Regions from separate parts of the Streptomyces sp. NPDC088766 genome, predicted to be linked through region 1. Evidence: riboswitches for the same ligand, from Rfam matches in the RefSeq annotation. Region 1 holds a riboswitch; the other holds the start of a gene.

Region 1 (7,390 bases):
GTGCTCCAGGACGAACAGCACACGCAGCTGGGAAGCGGAGGCGGGCGCCGTCGAGGCCCGTCCCCACAGCACTTCCAGCAGCTCCGCGGCCGTCGCGGTCACCCGTGCGACCTCGTCGGGGTCCGGGCGATGGCGGAAGGCAGTCACGGTCACACTCTCGCAGGCACTGGGACGGCCGCCAGCGTACTAGGGCGTGTTTCGAAAGTGGCGTCGTCTGCCCGAAGGGCAGGCCCGGCGGCGTCTGGTGCGTGCGATCGCAAGGCGGAGGGTCGCCCCGACACTGGTTGTATCGGGGCGATCCCGACAACGCGGCTGGGGGTGCCCCCTCCGGGGGAGTGCGTGCCGGACGCCGCCGCGCTGGGGGCACCCCCTCTGGGGGAGGGACTTTCGAAACACGCCCTGGCAGCTCCCCCGCCCCCGGCACCCCTCGAACCCGCCGCGCCGCCCGGGCGCGCGGGACACCCGTGGCCGGCGACCCGGCCCCCGAGCGAAGGATCGGTGTTACTCCCGTCGTGGTATCCCCTGTCACGAACAGATTCGTCACCGCCGAGCGTGCCCTGCGGACGGCGGCACCTCATGAACTGGTCGAGGCCGTCCGCCGCGCGCTGGTCGAGCAGTACGCGGCCCTCTGCGTCGAGCTGCTCATGGCCGACTACGGCCTGACGTCGCTGCAGCCGGTGGCCGGACCTCAGGACCGGGAGCCCCTGTCGGTGTACGACAGCGCCGCGGGCCGGGCGTTCGGTGCGCAGGAGCCGTACGTCGAACCGGCCGGGAGCGGGCGGGTGCGGGCCCACCTGCCGGTCTCGGTGCGCGGTGACCGGCTCGGGGTGCTGTCGGTCACACTGCCCGAGGACGGCGGGGCGCCGGGCGAGCTGGGCGAGCTGGCGGAGGTCGCGCAGGTGCTCGGGCACGAGGTGGTCGTGGCCGAGCGGGCCACCGACCTGTACCTGCGGGCCCGGCGCAGGGAACGGCTCACCCTGGCCGCGGAGATGCAGTGGCAGCTCCTCCCGGCCCGCTCCGGCACCGGTCCCGGATACGCGCTCGGCGCCCAGCTGGAGCCCGCCTACGCCGTCCGCGGCGACAACTTCGACTGGTCCGCGACGGACGACCGCCTCACCCTGTACGTCAACAACGGCGCGGGCGACGGCACCGGCGACGGCACGGAGGCGTCGCTGCTGACGAGCCTGGCGGTCAACGCGCTGCGCAACGCGCGACGGGCCGGCCTCCCGATCGCCGATCAGGCGGCGCTGGCCGACCAGGCGGTGCACGCCCACTACCGGGGCCGCCGCCACCTGTCGGTGCTGATGCTGGAGGTCGAGGTCACCACGGGGCGGGCCCAGGTGGTGGACGCCGGCTCACCGCGGCTGCTGCGGCTGCGGGCGAGCACCGTCGAACCCGTCGACCTGGAAGCCCAGTTGCCGCTGGGCATGTTCGAGGAGACCGACTACGTGGCGCAGCCGTTCCAGGTGGAGCCCGGCGACCGGCTGGTGTTCGTCAGTGACGGCGTCCACGCGCTCGCCTCGCCCGGCGGAGTGACGTACGGGGACGCCGCCCTGGCCCGCGCGATCACCGCCACCAGGCTGCTGCCGGCGGCCGAGGTACCGCGTGCCGTGCTGCGCGAACTGGCGGGGCACCGCGGCGGGTCCGCGGCGGAGGACGACGCGCTCGTGGTGTGCCTGGACTGGCACGGCCGCTGAACTTCCGGATTCCCGGACCGGCACGGCTGCCGAGCGGCCGGTGTGCCGGAACCGACCCGGCCGACGACCGGCGGGTGCATCCCGACCGACCCTGCACCGACCAGCCCGGCCCAGACCGGCCGGTGCGCCCCGAACGGTACCGCCACCGACCGGTGTGGTCGGCGTGGCCGGTGTGCGCCGGGCCGGCATCCCGCGTCCGCCGTCCGTGCGCCCCCGTTCCCGCTTGTCACCGCCCCTGTCCTCGCACTACTGTCACCACGCCTTGGTGAACGGGAAATCCGGTGTGATGCCGGTGCGGCCCTCGCCACTGTGATCGGGAAGTCCGGCTCCGGCCCTCGCGGGCAGCCACTGGGTCCTCACGGACCCGGGAAGGCGGAGCACGGGCGGTGGTACCCGTCAGCCAGGAGACCGGCCAAGGCGCGTCAACCATCCACGAGGTGCTGGAGAGGGTCTGCTGAGCCATGCACATAGCCGAGGGTTTTCTGCCTCCGGTGCACGCGGTCGCCTGGAGCGTCGCGTCGGCGCCGTTCGTCGTCCACGGAGCCCGGTCACTCACCCGTGAAGTCAGGGAGCATCCCGAGAGCACACTGCTGCTCGGTGCCTCCGGCGCCTTCACGTTCGTCCTGTCCGCGCTCAAGCTCCCTTCGGTGACCGGGAGTTGCTCGCACCCCACCGGCACCGGCCTGGGCGCCGTCCTGTTCCGGCCGCCGATCATGGCCGTGCTGGGCACGATCACCCTGCTCTTCCAGGCCCTGCTGCTCGCGCACGGTGGCCTGACCACGCTCGGCGCCAACGTGTTCTCGATGGCGATCGTCGGACCGTGGGCCGGATACGGCGTGTACCGCCTGCTGCGGCACTACGGTGTGCCGCTGATGGTCACGGTGTTCGCCGGTGCCTTCGTCGCCGACCTGTCCACCTACTGCGTGACCAGCGTGCAGCTGGCGCTGGCGTTCCCCGACCCGAGCAGCGGGTTCCTGGGCGCGCTCGGCAAGTTCGGGTCCATCTTCGCCGTCACGCAGATCCCGCTGGCCGTGAGCGAGGGGCTCCTCACCGTCCTGGTGATGCGTCTCCTCGTGCAGTCCAGCAAGGGCGAACTGACCCGGCTGGGCGTGCTGGTGGCCGGGGGCCGGAAGCCGGACACGACCGGGGCGGTGGCCCGGTGAAGCGGAACACGAGGATCAACCTCCTGCTGCTGCTCGCCGTGCTCGCGCTCGCGGTGCTGCCGCTGGCCCTGGGTCTCGGCGACCACAAGGAGCAGCCGTTCACCGGCTCCGACAGCGAGGCGGAAACGGCGATCACCGAGCTGGAGCCGGACTACGAGCCGTGGTTCTCGCCCCTGTACGAGCCGCCGTCCGGGGAGATCGAGTCGGCGCTGTTCGCCGTCCAGGCGGCCCTGGGCGCGGGCGTCCTCGCCTACTACTTCGGGGTGCGCCGTGGCCGCCGCCAAGGCGAACTGCGGGCGCTGGCCCGACTGGAGGAGAAACAGGACGGGGCCGAGGCACGGGACGGGGCCGAGGCACGGGACGACGTGAGCGTGCCCGACGCCGGGAAGTCTCCGCGGGGACGGGTCTGATCGGACGTGCTGCCGATCGACGCGGCGGCGCACAGCAGTCGCTGGCGCCACCGCCATCCCGTGGACAAGGCCGTGCTGGGGCTCGGCCTCACCCTGCTCGCGATCTCCCTGCCGCCCTGGCCGGGCGCGGCCCTGGTGCTGGTGACGGCGCTCACCCTGCTGCTGGGTCCGGCGGGGGTGCCTCCCCGCCGGCTGTGGCGCGCCTACCGGGTCCCGCTGGGCTTCTGCGCGACGGGCGCGCTCACCCTCCTCTTCCAGGTGGGCGGGCCCGACGGGTTCGTGTCCCTGGCCGACGGTGGCCCGGTGCGGGCCGGGGAGCTGATGCTGCGCACCTCGGCCGCCTCGCTCGGCGTGCTGCTGTTCGCGTTCACCACGCCCATGTCGGACCTGCTGCCCCGCCTGGTGAGGGCAGGCGTGCCCGCACCGGTCGTCGACGTCGCCCTGGTGACGTACCGCATGAGCTTCCTGCTGCTGGACTCGATGCGCCGGATCCGGGAGGCGCAGGCGGCCCGGCTCGGGCACACCGGGCGGGCCGCCGAGTGGCGTTCGCTGGCCGGGCTCGGCGCCACCGCGTTCGTGCGGGCCTTCGACCGGGCGGCGCGGCTGCAGGCCGGGCTCGCCGGGCGCGGTTACGAGGGCACCCTGCGCGTCCTGGTGCCCGAGGCCCGCGTCTCCGCGCGCTTCACGGTGGCCGCGGCCGCCCTCCTGGCGGCTCTGGCCGCCCTCACCCTCGTCCTGGAAAGGCCCCTGTCATGAGCGAACTGGTCGCCCTGCGGGGTGTCTCCTTCGGGTACGAGGACGGCCCGACCGTGCTCGAGGACCTCGACTTCACGGTACGCGCGGGGCGGGCCCTCGCCCTGCTCGGCCGCAACGGCAGCGGGAAGACGACCCTGATGCGGCTGCTCAGCGGCGGACTGCGGCCGCGCACGGGTACGTTGGAGGTCGAGGGACGGCCGGTGGGGTACGACCGCAAGGGGCTGACCCGGCTGCGGACGACCGTGCAGCTGGTGGTGCAGGACCCCGACGACCAGCTGTTCGCCGCGTCCGTCGCCCAGGACGTGTCGTTCGGGCCGCTGAACCTGGGGCTGCCCGACGCCGAGGTGCGGGCCCGGGTGGACGAGGCGCTCGCCGCGCTGGACATCACCGCCCTGGCCGACCGGCCCACCCACCTGCTGTCCTACGGGCAGCGCAAGCGGACCGCGATCGCGGGCGCCGTCGCGATGCGGCCGCGCGTGCTGATCCTCGACGAGCCGACCGCCGGGCTCGATCCGGACGGCCAGGAACGGCTGCTCGCCACGCTGGACGGGCTGCGCGCGTCCGGTACGACGGTGGTGATGGCCACCCACGACGTCGATCTCGCCCTGCGCTGGGCCGACGACGCGGCCCTGCTCACCCCGTCCGGCGCGCACACCGGTCCGGCGGACACCTCGCTGGCCCGCACGGACCTGCTCCGCGAGGCGGGTCTGCGCCTGCCCTGGGGCATCGCGGTCGCCCGACTGCTCGCCGGTCAGGGCCTGTTGTCCGAAGGGAACGCCGGACCGCGCAGCCCGGAGGAACTGGCGGCGCTGCTGGCCGGGGGCTGAGCCCGCGGCGGGACGCCGGGTCCCGGTACCGCCGGGCAGGCGCCCCTCTTCGGTGCCGCCGGGTGTCGCCCGGTCTGTGGTACCGCCGGGTGTCACGGGCCGGCCGGCCCGCCCGGCCGGCATCCCGGCCCCTGACCCCCTGCCCCGTCACGGACGCGTTCGCGTCCACGGACGTGCCGCGGTCTCCGTCAGCGAGACGGTGAACGGATGCCGGGGTGCCGTCAGTATCCGCTGCGCCGGGCCCTGTTCGACCAGTTCTCCCGCCTCCAGTACGGCGATGCGGTGGGCGAGGCGCGCGGTGTCCAGGTCGTGCGTGACGAGGACCAGGGCGAGGTCGTCACCGTCGTGCACGAGGCCGGCCAGGAGGTCGAGGATGCCGCGCCGGGTGACCGGGTCGAGGCCGGAGGTGATCTCGTCGCAGACCAGGACCCGGGGCCGGGCGAGCAGGGCGCGGGCGAGGGCGGCCCGCTGGAGTTCGCCGCCGGAGAGGGCGCCGGGCGGGCGGTGGGCGAGGTCCGCCGGCAGGCCGAGGCGGGCCAGGGTCGCCGACGCCTCCGCGTGGGCGGTGTGTTCGTCGGTGCCGCGCAGCCGGACCGCCGTGCGGGCGACCTGCGTGAGGACGGGCCGGAACTCGTCGAACGCGGCGCGGGCGTCCTGGAACACGTACTGCACGGCGGCGAGCCGGTCCCGGTCGCGGCGCCGCAGGCTGTGCGGGAGCCGCGTCCCGTCGAGCAGGATCTCGCCGGTGTGGTCGCGGTGCAGTCCGGCCAGGCAGCGGGCGAGCGTGGTCTTGCCGCTGCCCGACCGGCCGACGACGGCCAGGCACTCGCCGGCGCCCAGCGTGAGCCGTGGGACGCGCAGCACCGTGGTGGCGCCGTGGACGGCGGTCAGGCCGCGGACCGTCAGGACGGGCCGGGCGGCCTCGGCGCCGGTGTCCCGCGGTGGTTCCGCCCGGTTCTCGTCGAGGAGCCGGCGGGTCCACTCGTGCCGGGGCGCGAGCCACAGCCGTTCGGCCGGGCCCGACTCCACGACCCGGCCCGCCCGCATCACCAGGACCTCGTCGGCGAGGGCGCGCACCACGTCCAGGTCGTGGCTGAGCAGCACGACCGCGATGCCCCGGGCCGCGACCGCCGCCAGTTGCGCGACGATCCGTTCCTTGGTCAACGCGTCCTGGCCGGTGGTGGGTTCGTCGGCGACGACGACGCGGGCGCCGAGCAGGAGGGCCTGGGCGAGCACGACCCGTTGCTGCTGGCCGCCGGAGAGCTGGTGCGGATGGCGTCGCAACAGCTGTTCACCGTCGGGGAGTTGGGCGTCGTCCAGAGCGCGCAGGACCAGCTCGCGGGCTGCCGTGCGGCGTTCGGCGCGCGGCAGGTGACGGACCCGGGAGCGGGCGATGTCGTGCAGGAGGGCGCTGATGCGGCGGGCCGGGTTGAGGACGGCCGCGGGGTGCTGGGGCACGTATCCGACGGGTCCGTCTCCGAAGCGGAGCACCTCGCCCGTGACGCGGGCGCCGGGCGGGTACTCCCCCAGCAGCGCGAGGCCGGTGGTGGTCTTGCCGCTGCCGGAGGCCCCGACCAGCGCGGTCACCCGGCCGGGCGGCACCCGCAGGCTGACGCCGTCGACGACGGCCCGTCCGTCGATCTCGACGCGCAGCTCGCGGATCTCCGCCGCGGCGGCGCTGTCGTGGCTCACGGACGTCGTCCCTTCCGTCGCGGGGTCTTCTCCAGGGCGGCGTCGAAGAGCAGGTTCGTGCCCGTCGTCAGCGCCACGATCAGCAGGGCGGGCACCACGACAGCCCAGGGCTGCACGAACAGTCCGGTGCGGTTGCGGTCGACCATGACCGCCCAGTCGGCGGCGTCCGGTGCGACGCCCACGCCGAGGAAGGCGGCCGTGGACACCAGATACAGCACACCGGTCAGCCGGATCCCGGCGTCGGCGGCGAGGGTGCGCAGGACGGCCCGGCCGACGTAGCCCACGGCGATGCGCCACCGGGTCTCGCCCTGCATGCGCAGCGCCTCGACCGCCGGACGGGCGGCGGCCTCGCCCGCCGCCGCCCGCACGATCCGGGCCGCGTCGGGCACGTTCACCACCGCGACGAGCAGCGCGAGCCCGGCCGCGCCCGGCGGGAACACGGACGCCACGAGCAGGATCAGCAGCAGGGACGGTACGGCGAGCAGCACGTCCAGCGGCCGCATCAGCAGTTCCTCCAGGCGCCGCACGTGGGTGAGCGCGGCGGCCAGTCCGACGGGCAGGGCGACCAGGTAGGCCAGGGCGGTCGCGGCGAGCGCGCTGAGGACGACCGTACGGCCGCCGTGCAGGACCTGCCGCCACACGTCGCGGCCGACGAAGTCGGTGCCCAGCGGGTGTCCTTCGCCCAGGGCGAAGGACAGGGAGCGGGGGCCCGGCTCGCCGGCGAGGGCGGGGCCCAGCAGGGCGAGGCCGAGCGGGACGGCGACGACGGCGAGGCCGAGGACGAAGCGGCCGCGGGTCACGCCGCCACCTCCCCGCGGGGCGTCAGCCGGTGGGCCACCAGGTCC
Region 2 (7,390 bases), on a different contig from region 1:
ACGGTCCTGGCCGTCTTCCTCCTCCTCACGGGTCCGGCGCTCGCGGGACTGGCCCACGAGCGCCGGATCGACCGCCGACTGCGCGGACCGCGGACTCAGAAGTCCTCGTCCAGGTCCACGGTGCCCTCCACCGCGACCTGGTACGCCGACGGACGGCGCTCGAAGAAGTTGGTCAGCTCCTGAACACCCTGCAACTCCATGAAGGAGAACGGGTTCTCCGAGCCGTACACCGGGGCGAAGCCGAGGCGGCTGAGCCGCTGGTCGGCGACGCACTCGAGGTACTGGCGCATCGAGTCGGTGTTCATGCCCGGCAGGCCGTCCCCGCACAGGTCGCGGGCGAACTGCAGCTCGGCCTCGACGGCCTCCCGCAGCATGTCGGTGACCTGCTCCCGGAGCCTGTCGTCGAACAGCTCCGGCTCCTCCTTGCGGACGGTGTCGACGACCTCGAACGCGAAGGACATGTGCATGGTCTCGTCACGGAAGACCCAGTTGGTGCCGGTGGCGAGGCCGTGCAGCAGACCCCGGCTGCGGAACCAGTAGACGTAGGCGAAGGCCCCGTAGAAGAACAGGCCCTCGATGCAGGCGGCGAAGCAGATCAGGTTGAGCAGGAAGCGGCGGCGGTCGGACACCGACTCCAGCCGGTCCAGCTTCTCCACCGAGTCCATCCAGCGGAAGCAGAACTCGGCCTTCTCCCGGATGGACGGGATGTTCTCGACCGCGTCGAAGGCGGCGGCGCGGTCCTCCGGGTCGGGAAGGTAGGTGTCCAGCAGGGTCAGGTAGAACTGGACGTGCACGGCCTCCTCGAACAGCTGCCGGCTCAGGTAGAGCCGCGCCTCGGGGGAGTTGATGTGCTTGTACAGCGTCAGCACCAGGTTGTTCGCCACGATCGAGTCGCCCGTCGCGAAGAACGCGACCAGCCGCCCGATCAGGTGCTGCTCGGCGGGCGTCAGCTTCGCCAGGTCGGTGACGTCCGAGTGGAGGTCGACCTCCTCGACGGTCCAGGTGTTCTTGATGGCGTCCCGGTAGCGCTCGTAGAAGTCGGGGTAGCGCATCGGGCGCAGGGTCAGCTCGAAGCCCGGGTCGAGCAGGTTCTTGTTCTCAGGCATTACTGGCAGGCCTCGCAGGACTCGGGGTTTTCGAGGGAGCAGGCGACGGCCTCTTCGGGGGCCGGCTGCTGCACCGGGATCGGGGCCTGCGCCCGTGCCGCGCGGGCGATGCGGGTCGCCGGGCGGGAGCGCAGGTAGTACGTCGTCTTCAGGCCCGACTTCCAGGCGTACGCGTACATCGAGGAGAGCTTGCCGATCGTCGGCGTCTCCAGGAACAGGTTCAGGGACTGCGCCTGGTCCAGGTACGGGGTGCGGGCGGCGGCCATGTCGATCAGGCCGCGCTGCGGGATCTCCCACGCCGTGCGGTACAGCGCCCGTACGTCCTCGGGGATCCAGGTGAAGGACTGCACCGAGCCGTTGGCCTCGCGCAGGGCCTCGCGGGTGCGGGCGTCCCAGACGCCCAGCTCCTTGAGTTCCCGCACCAGGTAGGAGTTGACCTGGAGGAACTCGCCGGACAGCGTCTCGCGCTTGAACAGGTTGGAGACCTGCGGCTCGATGCACTCGTACACACCGGCGATGGACGCGATGGTGGCGGTCGGCGCGATGGCCAGGAGCAGCGAGTTGCGCATGCCGGTCGCCGCGACGCGCTCGCGCAGGGCCGCCCAGCGCTCCGGCCAGGTGAACTCGACGCCGTAGTGGTCGGGGTGCAGCACGCCCCGGGCGGTGCGGGTCTTCTCCCAGGCGGGCAGCGGGCCGTTGCGCTCGGCGAGGTCGGCGGAGGCCTCGTACGCGGCGAGCATGATCCGCTCGGCGATCCGGGTGGACAGGGCCCTGGCCCCGGGCGAGTCGAAGGGCAGCCGCAGCTTGAAGAAGACGTCCTGCAGGCCCATCGCGCCCAGCCCGACCGGGCGCCAGCGGGCGTTGGAGCGGCCCGCCTGCTCGGTCGGGTAGAAGTTGATGTCGACGACCCGGTCGAGGAAGGTGACGGCGGTGCGGACGGTCTCGTCCAGCCGCTCCCAGTCGATGACCTCGGTGGCCCCGGGGTCCGTGACGACGAACGCGCCGAGGTTCACCGAACCCAGGTTGCAGACGGCCGTCTCGCCGTCGTCGGTGACCTCCAGGATCTCCGTGCACAGGTTCGAGGAGTGGACCACGTGGCCCGGTTCGGCGGTCTGGTTGGCGGTGCGGTTGGCCGCGTCCTTGAAGGTCATCCAGCCGTTGCCGGTCTGCGCGAGGGTGCGCATCATGCGGCCGTACAGGTCGCGGGCCGCGATGGTCTTCCTCGCGAGGCCCGCGGCCTCGGCCGCGCGGTAGGCCGCGTCGAACTCGTCGCCCCACAGGTCGACCAGCTCGGGCACGTCGGCAGGGGAGAACAGCGACCACTGCCCGTCGGCGTCGACCCGCCGCATGAACTCGTCCGGCACCCAGTGCGCCAGGTTGAGGTTGTGCGTACGGCGCGCGTCCTCACCGGTGTTGTCGCGCAGCTCCAGGAACTCCTCGATGTCGGAGTGCCAGGTCTCCAGGTAGACCGCGGCCGCGCCCTTGCGCCGGCCGCCCTGGTTCACGGCGGCTACCGAGGCGTCCAGGGTCTTCAGGAACGGCACGATGCCGTTGGAGTGCCCGTTGGTGCCGCGGATGAGGGACCCGCGCGAGCGGATGCGGCTGTACGACAGCCCGATGCCGCCGGCGTGCTTGGAGAGCCGGGCGACCTGGTGGTAGCGGTCGTAGATGGAGTCCAGCTCGTCCAGGGGGGAGTCGAGGAGGTAGCAGGACGACATCTGCGGGTGCCGGGTGCCGGAGTTGAACAGGGTGGGGGAGGAGGGGAGGTAGTCCAGGCGGCTCATCAGCCCGTAGAGCGCGGCGACCTCGTCGACGGACCTCGCCGTGTCGTCCTCGGCGAGGCCGCTCGCCACCCGCAGCAGGAAGTGCTGGGGCGTCTCGACCACCTTGCGGGTCAGCGGGTGGCGCAGCAGGTAGCGGCTGTGCAGGGTGCGCAGGCCGAAGTAGCCGAAGCGGTCGTCGGCGTCCGTGTCGACCAGCGCGTCGAGCCGGGCGGCGTGCAGTCGCACGAACTCGGCGGTGCGGTCGGCGATCAGCCCCTCGCGGTGGCCGACGGCGACGGATGCGGTGAAGGAGGTGACGCCCTGGGAGGCGGCCTCGGCGCGGATGCCGATCGTCAGCAGCCGGGCGGCCAGCCGGGAGTAGACGGGGTCCTCGGAGATCAGACCGGCGGCCGCCTCCGTGGCCAGCTCGCGCAGTTCCGCCTCGTCCGCCCGCGCGGACCGGCCCCGCAGGGCGGCGGCTGCGACCCGGCCGGGGTCGGCGTCGGGGAGGTCGGCGGTCAGCTCGGTCAGGGTCCGCAGCAGTGCGGTTCCGGGACCGTCGGTCTCCGGGGCCGCTGAAGCCGGTTCGGCTGGCGCGATGGTCACGTGGGGCTCTCCCTCGCTCGGCGGGGCCTTGCGCAGGGCAGGGGGGGCAGCACACGAGCGCGGGGGCGCGTCGCGTCCACCGGCCCATTCCGCGAGGCCCGGACGTCAGGGCACCCGAGCCGGACGGACCGGGTGCGCTGCCGGCAGGTGCTCGGACTGACCATGCGTGCGCATATGGGTATGCGCGCACGCAAGTACACCGTTGCGGGACAGTTCCGGATTCGCACCGGATTCCCCTGCGGCGACAGCGAGCATGAGCATACATCTTGTGCCGGGCTGCCGTGCGACCCCCAGATGTTGTGTCGGACCGGCTTCGCAGCGTCAAGTCCGAGGAGCCGGAGCCCAGTCCCCGCGGTACGGGCGCGTACGGCAGCGGGCCACCGGGACGACTGGCCCTCGGCGGCCCGCTGCGGGATGTGGACGGGTGTGGTGGGCGGGGATGCCCCGCGGCTAGTGCCCCGCTCTCGCCCCCGCTTCCGCCGTCGCCGGCGGCAGTTCCACCTGGACGCCCGGGTCGCCGGCGTCCGCCGTGTAGTCCGACGGGGAGGTCTCGTCGACGCCCTCCGGGGCCTTGAGCGCCTTCAGGACGAAGGTCAGCACCACCGTCACCACCACGTTCAGCACGAACGCCGTCAGACCGATGTAGCCGATCTCGCCGATGCCGGGGATCTCCTTCGACGAGCCGCCGAAGTGCGCCTGCGTCGGGGAGGCGACGCCGTACGCCGCGAACGTGCCGTAGACCATGCCGACGGCCCAGCCGGCCAGCAGGGCCCAGCGGTGGAACCAGCGGGTGAACAGGCCGCCCACCAGGGCCGGGAAGGTCTGCAGGATCCAGATGCCGCCCAGCAGCTGGAAGTTGATGGCGACCGTCTTGTCCATGGTGAGGACGAAGACCAGCGCGCCCACCTTCACCAGCAGCGAGACCAGCTTGGAGACACGGGTCTCCTCCTTGGGAGTGGCGTCCGGCTTGATGAAGTCCTTGTAGATGTTGCGGGTGAAGAGGTTCGCGGCCGCGATGGACATGATGGCCGCCGGCACCAGCGCGCCGATGCCGATCGCCGCGAAGGCCACGCCCGCGAACCACGCCGGGAACATGTCCTCGAAGAGCTGCGGGATCGCCAACTGGCCGTTGGTGACCTTCACTCCGGCGGCGATCGCCATGAAGCCCAGCAGGGCGAGCAGACCGAGCATGAGGGAGTACAGCGGCAGGATCGTGGTGTTGCGGCGGATCACCTCACGGCTGCGCGAGGACAGCGTCGCGGTGATCGAGTGCGGGTACATGAACAGTGCCAGCGCGGAGCCCAGCGCCAGCGTGGCGTACGTCCACTGGCCCGCCTCGGCCGGGGCGAGCGCGCCGCGCGGCTTGCCCGTCGCCGGGTTGGTCTGCGCGAAGGCGTCGCCCGCCTTGGCGAAGACGTCGTCGAACCCGCCGAGCTTGATGGGGATGTAGATGATCGCCACCGCGATGACGATGTAGATCAGCGTGTCCTTCACGAACGCGATCAGCGCGGGCGCCCGCAGCCCCGACGAGTAGGTGTACGCCGCGAGCACGCCGAAGGCGATCAGCAGCGGCAGGTCCTTGACGAACCAGTTGGTGTTCTCGCCGCCGCCGACGCCCATCACGTCCAGCACGGCCTGGATGCCGACGAGCTGGAGCGCGATGTAGGGCATGGTGGCCAGGATGCCGGTGACGGCCACGGCCAGGGACAGCCCCTTGGAGCCGAACCGGCCGCGCACGAAGTCCGAGGTCGTCACGTACCCGTGCCGGTGCGACACCGACCACAGACGCGGCAGGAACGTGAAGATCAGCGGGTAGACGAGGATCGTGTACGGCACCGCGAAGAAGCCCGCCGCGCCGGCCGCGTAGATCGCCGCCGGGACCGCCACGAACGTGTAGGCCGTGTACAGGTCGCCGCCGAGCAGGAACCAGGTGACCCAGGTGCCGAACGACCGGCCGCCCAGGCCCCATTCGTCGAGGCTGTGCTCGTCGGCCGCCCTGCGCCAGCGCGCGGCCAGGAAGCCCATGACCGTGACGGCCAGGAAGAAGAAGATGAAGACGGCGAGTGCGACGCCGTTCACGCCGTCCTTCACTTCGCCGCACCCCCGTCCCGGTTCCTGCGGCCGCGCTGGTCGAGCTGCCACAGCTTGTAGGCGGTCACGGTGAGCGCGGTGGACAGCAGCACCCACAGCATCTGGTACCAGTAGAAGAAGGGGATGCCGATGAACGCGGGGTCGGTCTTCGCGTACGAACCGACCCACAGCATCGCCACGAAGGGCGCGAACAGGCACAGGCCGATGACGACGCGCAACGGCGTCACCACCGGCCCTGTGGTCACTTCTGGGGCTTCTGACATCGGGCGGCTCCGTCCCCTAGCAGATCACGTGCGACGCGCACGAAATGTAGGGGACGGATAAAGGGAAGCGGAAGACCTCGTCCGGATATCGGTCCCGCCGCTCCGCGAAGTGCCTCAACAGAGCTAGTCCACAGGCCGCTTGAGCCGTGCGACGAACTTGTACCGGTCCCCCCGGTACACCGACCGCACCCACTCCACCGGCCGGCCCTCCTTGTCCACGGAGTGGCGGGACAGCATCAGCATCGGCAGGCCGACGTCCGTGCCGAGCAGGCCCGCCTCGCGCGGGGTGGCCAGGGAGGTCTCGATGGTCTCCTCGGCCTCGGCCAGGTGGACGTCGTAGACCTCGGCGAGCGCGGTGTAGAGGGACGTGTACCTCACCAGCGACCTGCGCAGGGCCGGGAAGCGCTTGGCCGACAGGTGGGTGGTCTCGATGGCCATCGGCTCGCCGTTGGCCATGCGCAGCCGTTCGATGCGCAGCACGCGGCCGCCCGCGGTGATGTCGAGCAGCTCGGCGAGGCGGTCGTCGGCCGTGATGTAGCCGATCTCCAGCAGCTGCGAGGTGGGTTCGAGGCCCTGGGCGCGCATGTCCTCGGTGTACGACGTGAGTTGGAGCGCCTGGGAGACCTTCGGCTTGGCGACGAAGGTGCCCTTGCCCTGGATGCGCTCCAGCCTGCCCTCGACGACCAGCTCCTGGAGCGCCTGGCGCACGGTGGTGCGCGAGGTGTCGAACTCGGCCGCCAGCGTGCGCTCGGGCGGCACCGGCGTGCCGGGCGACTGCGTCTCGGTCATGTCGAGGAGGTGCTTCTTCAGGCGGTAGTACTTGGGCACGCGCGCGGTACGGACGGTCGCCCCACCCTCGTTCTCCGCACTGCTGACGTCGGTGCTCATGGCCTGCCTTCCCGGCTCCGGGTGCCGAACCGGCCGACGTTGCGTCGGCCATGGCTCACATCGTGGCACGGGTTCGTGGGCGGGGTATCCAGTGCGGTGACCTCGCGCGCTCCGTGATCTCCTCTGTATACCTCTGGGACCTCCGTTGGTCTAGTCCAGCACGCCCTCGCGCGTGGCTGGTTCGTTCCACCTGAGGGGGCCGATCAGTCGCCCCCGAATTGAAAAGTCCCTGCATATCGCGGTCCCGTAACGGACGACTCGGCCCCGGTCGAACACCCTTGACAGCCCTATTGGTCTGAGCCAAGCTCCCGGTACTGGTCTACACCATTGGTCCAGGTCCTGGCCCCACGGACGGTACGCGTTGACGCTCGACCGCGGCGGGGAGGCAGGGGGGTTTGTGGCATCCCTGAGGAGGGTTGGCGTGAAGCGCAAGCTGATAGCCGCGATCGGTATCGCGGGCATGATGGTCTCCATCGCGGCGTGCGGGGACGACAAGGACAGCGGGGGCTCGGACAAGGGCGCCGACGCCAAGGAGCTGACGGTCTGGCTGACCGTCGACGCGCAGAACAACTGGCCCGACCTGGTGAAGGCCGCGGACGCGGCGGTGCAGAAGAAGCACCCCGGCGTCAAGATCACCCACGAGTACTACGGCTGGCCCGACAAGAACGCCAAG

The links. Region 1 has a riboswitch for cobalamin ahead of ACIP5W_RS21380 (energy-coupling factor ABC transporter permease). Riboswitches for the same ligand answer to the same signal wherever they lie in the genome.
Region 2: linked by a shared signal. The riboswitch ahead of ACIP5W_RS02605 (ribonucleoside-diphosphate reductase subunit alpha) and the one ahead of ACIP5W_RS21380 (energy-coupling factor ABC transporter permease) in region 1 are both predicted to bind cobalamin.

Annotation. Positions count from the first base shown of each region.
Region 1 is NZ_JBIVKQ010000015.1:33,225-40,614, forward strand. It holds gene ACIP5W_RS21370 (MarR family winged helix-turn-helix transcriptional regulator) at 1-153, opposite strand, end outside; gene ACIP5W_RS21375 (PP2C family protein-serine/threonine phosphatase) at 513-1,697, shown strand; cobalamin riboswitch at 1,944-2,129, shown strand; gene ACIP5W_RS21380 (energy-coupling factor ABC transporter permease) at 2,159-2,860, shown strand; gene ACIP5W_RS21385 (energy-coupling factor ABC transporter substrate-binding protein) at 2,857-3,270, shown strand; gene cbiQ (cobalt ECF transporter T component CbiQ) at 3,277-4,026, shown strand; gene ACIP5W_RS21395 (energy-coupling factor ABC transporter ATP-binding protein) at 4,023-4,853, shown strand; gene ACIP5W_RS21400 (ABC transporter ATP-binding protein) at 5,001-6,545, opposite strand; gene ACIP5W_RS21405 (ABC transporter permease) at 6,542-7,345, opposite strand; gene ACIP5W_RS21410 (ABC transporter permease) at 7,342-7,390, opposite strand, start outside.
Region 2 is NZ_JBIVKQ010000001.1:583,636-591,025, forward strand. It holds gene ACIP5W_RS02600 (ribonucleotide-diphosphate reductase subunit beta) at 96-1,106, opposite strand; gene ACIP5W_RS02605 (ribonucleoside-diphosphate reductase subunit alpha) at 1,106-3,475, opposite strand; cobalamin riboswitch at 3,600-3,743, opposite strand; gene mctP (monocarboxylate uptake permease MctP) at 3,926-5,566, opposite strand; gene ACIP5W_RS02615 (DUF3311 domain-containing protein) at 5,563-5,829, opposite strand; gene ACIP5W_RS02620 (GntR family transcriptional regulator) at 5,953-6,717, opposite strand; gene ACIP5W_RS02625 (extracellular solute-binding protein) at 7,139-7,390, shown strand, end outside.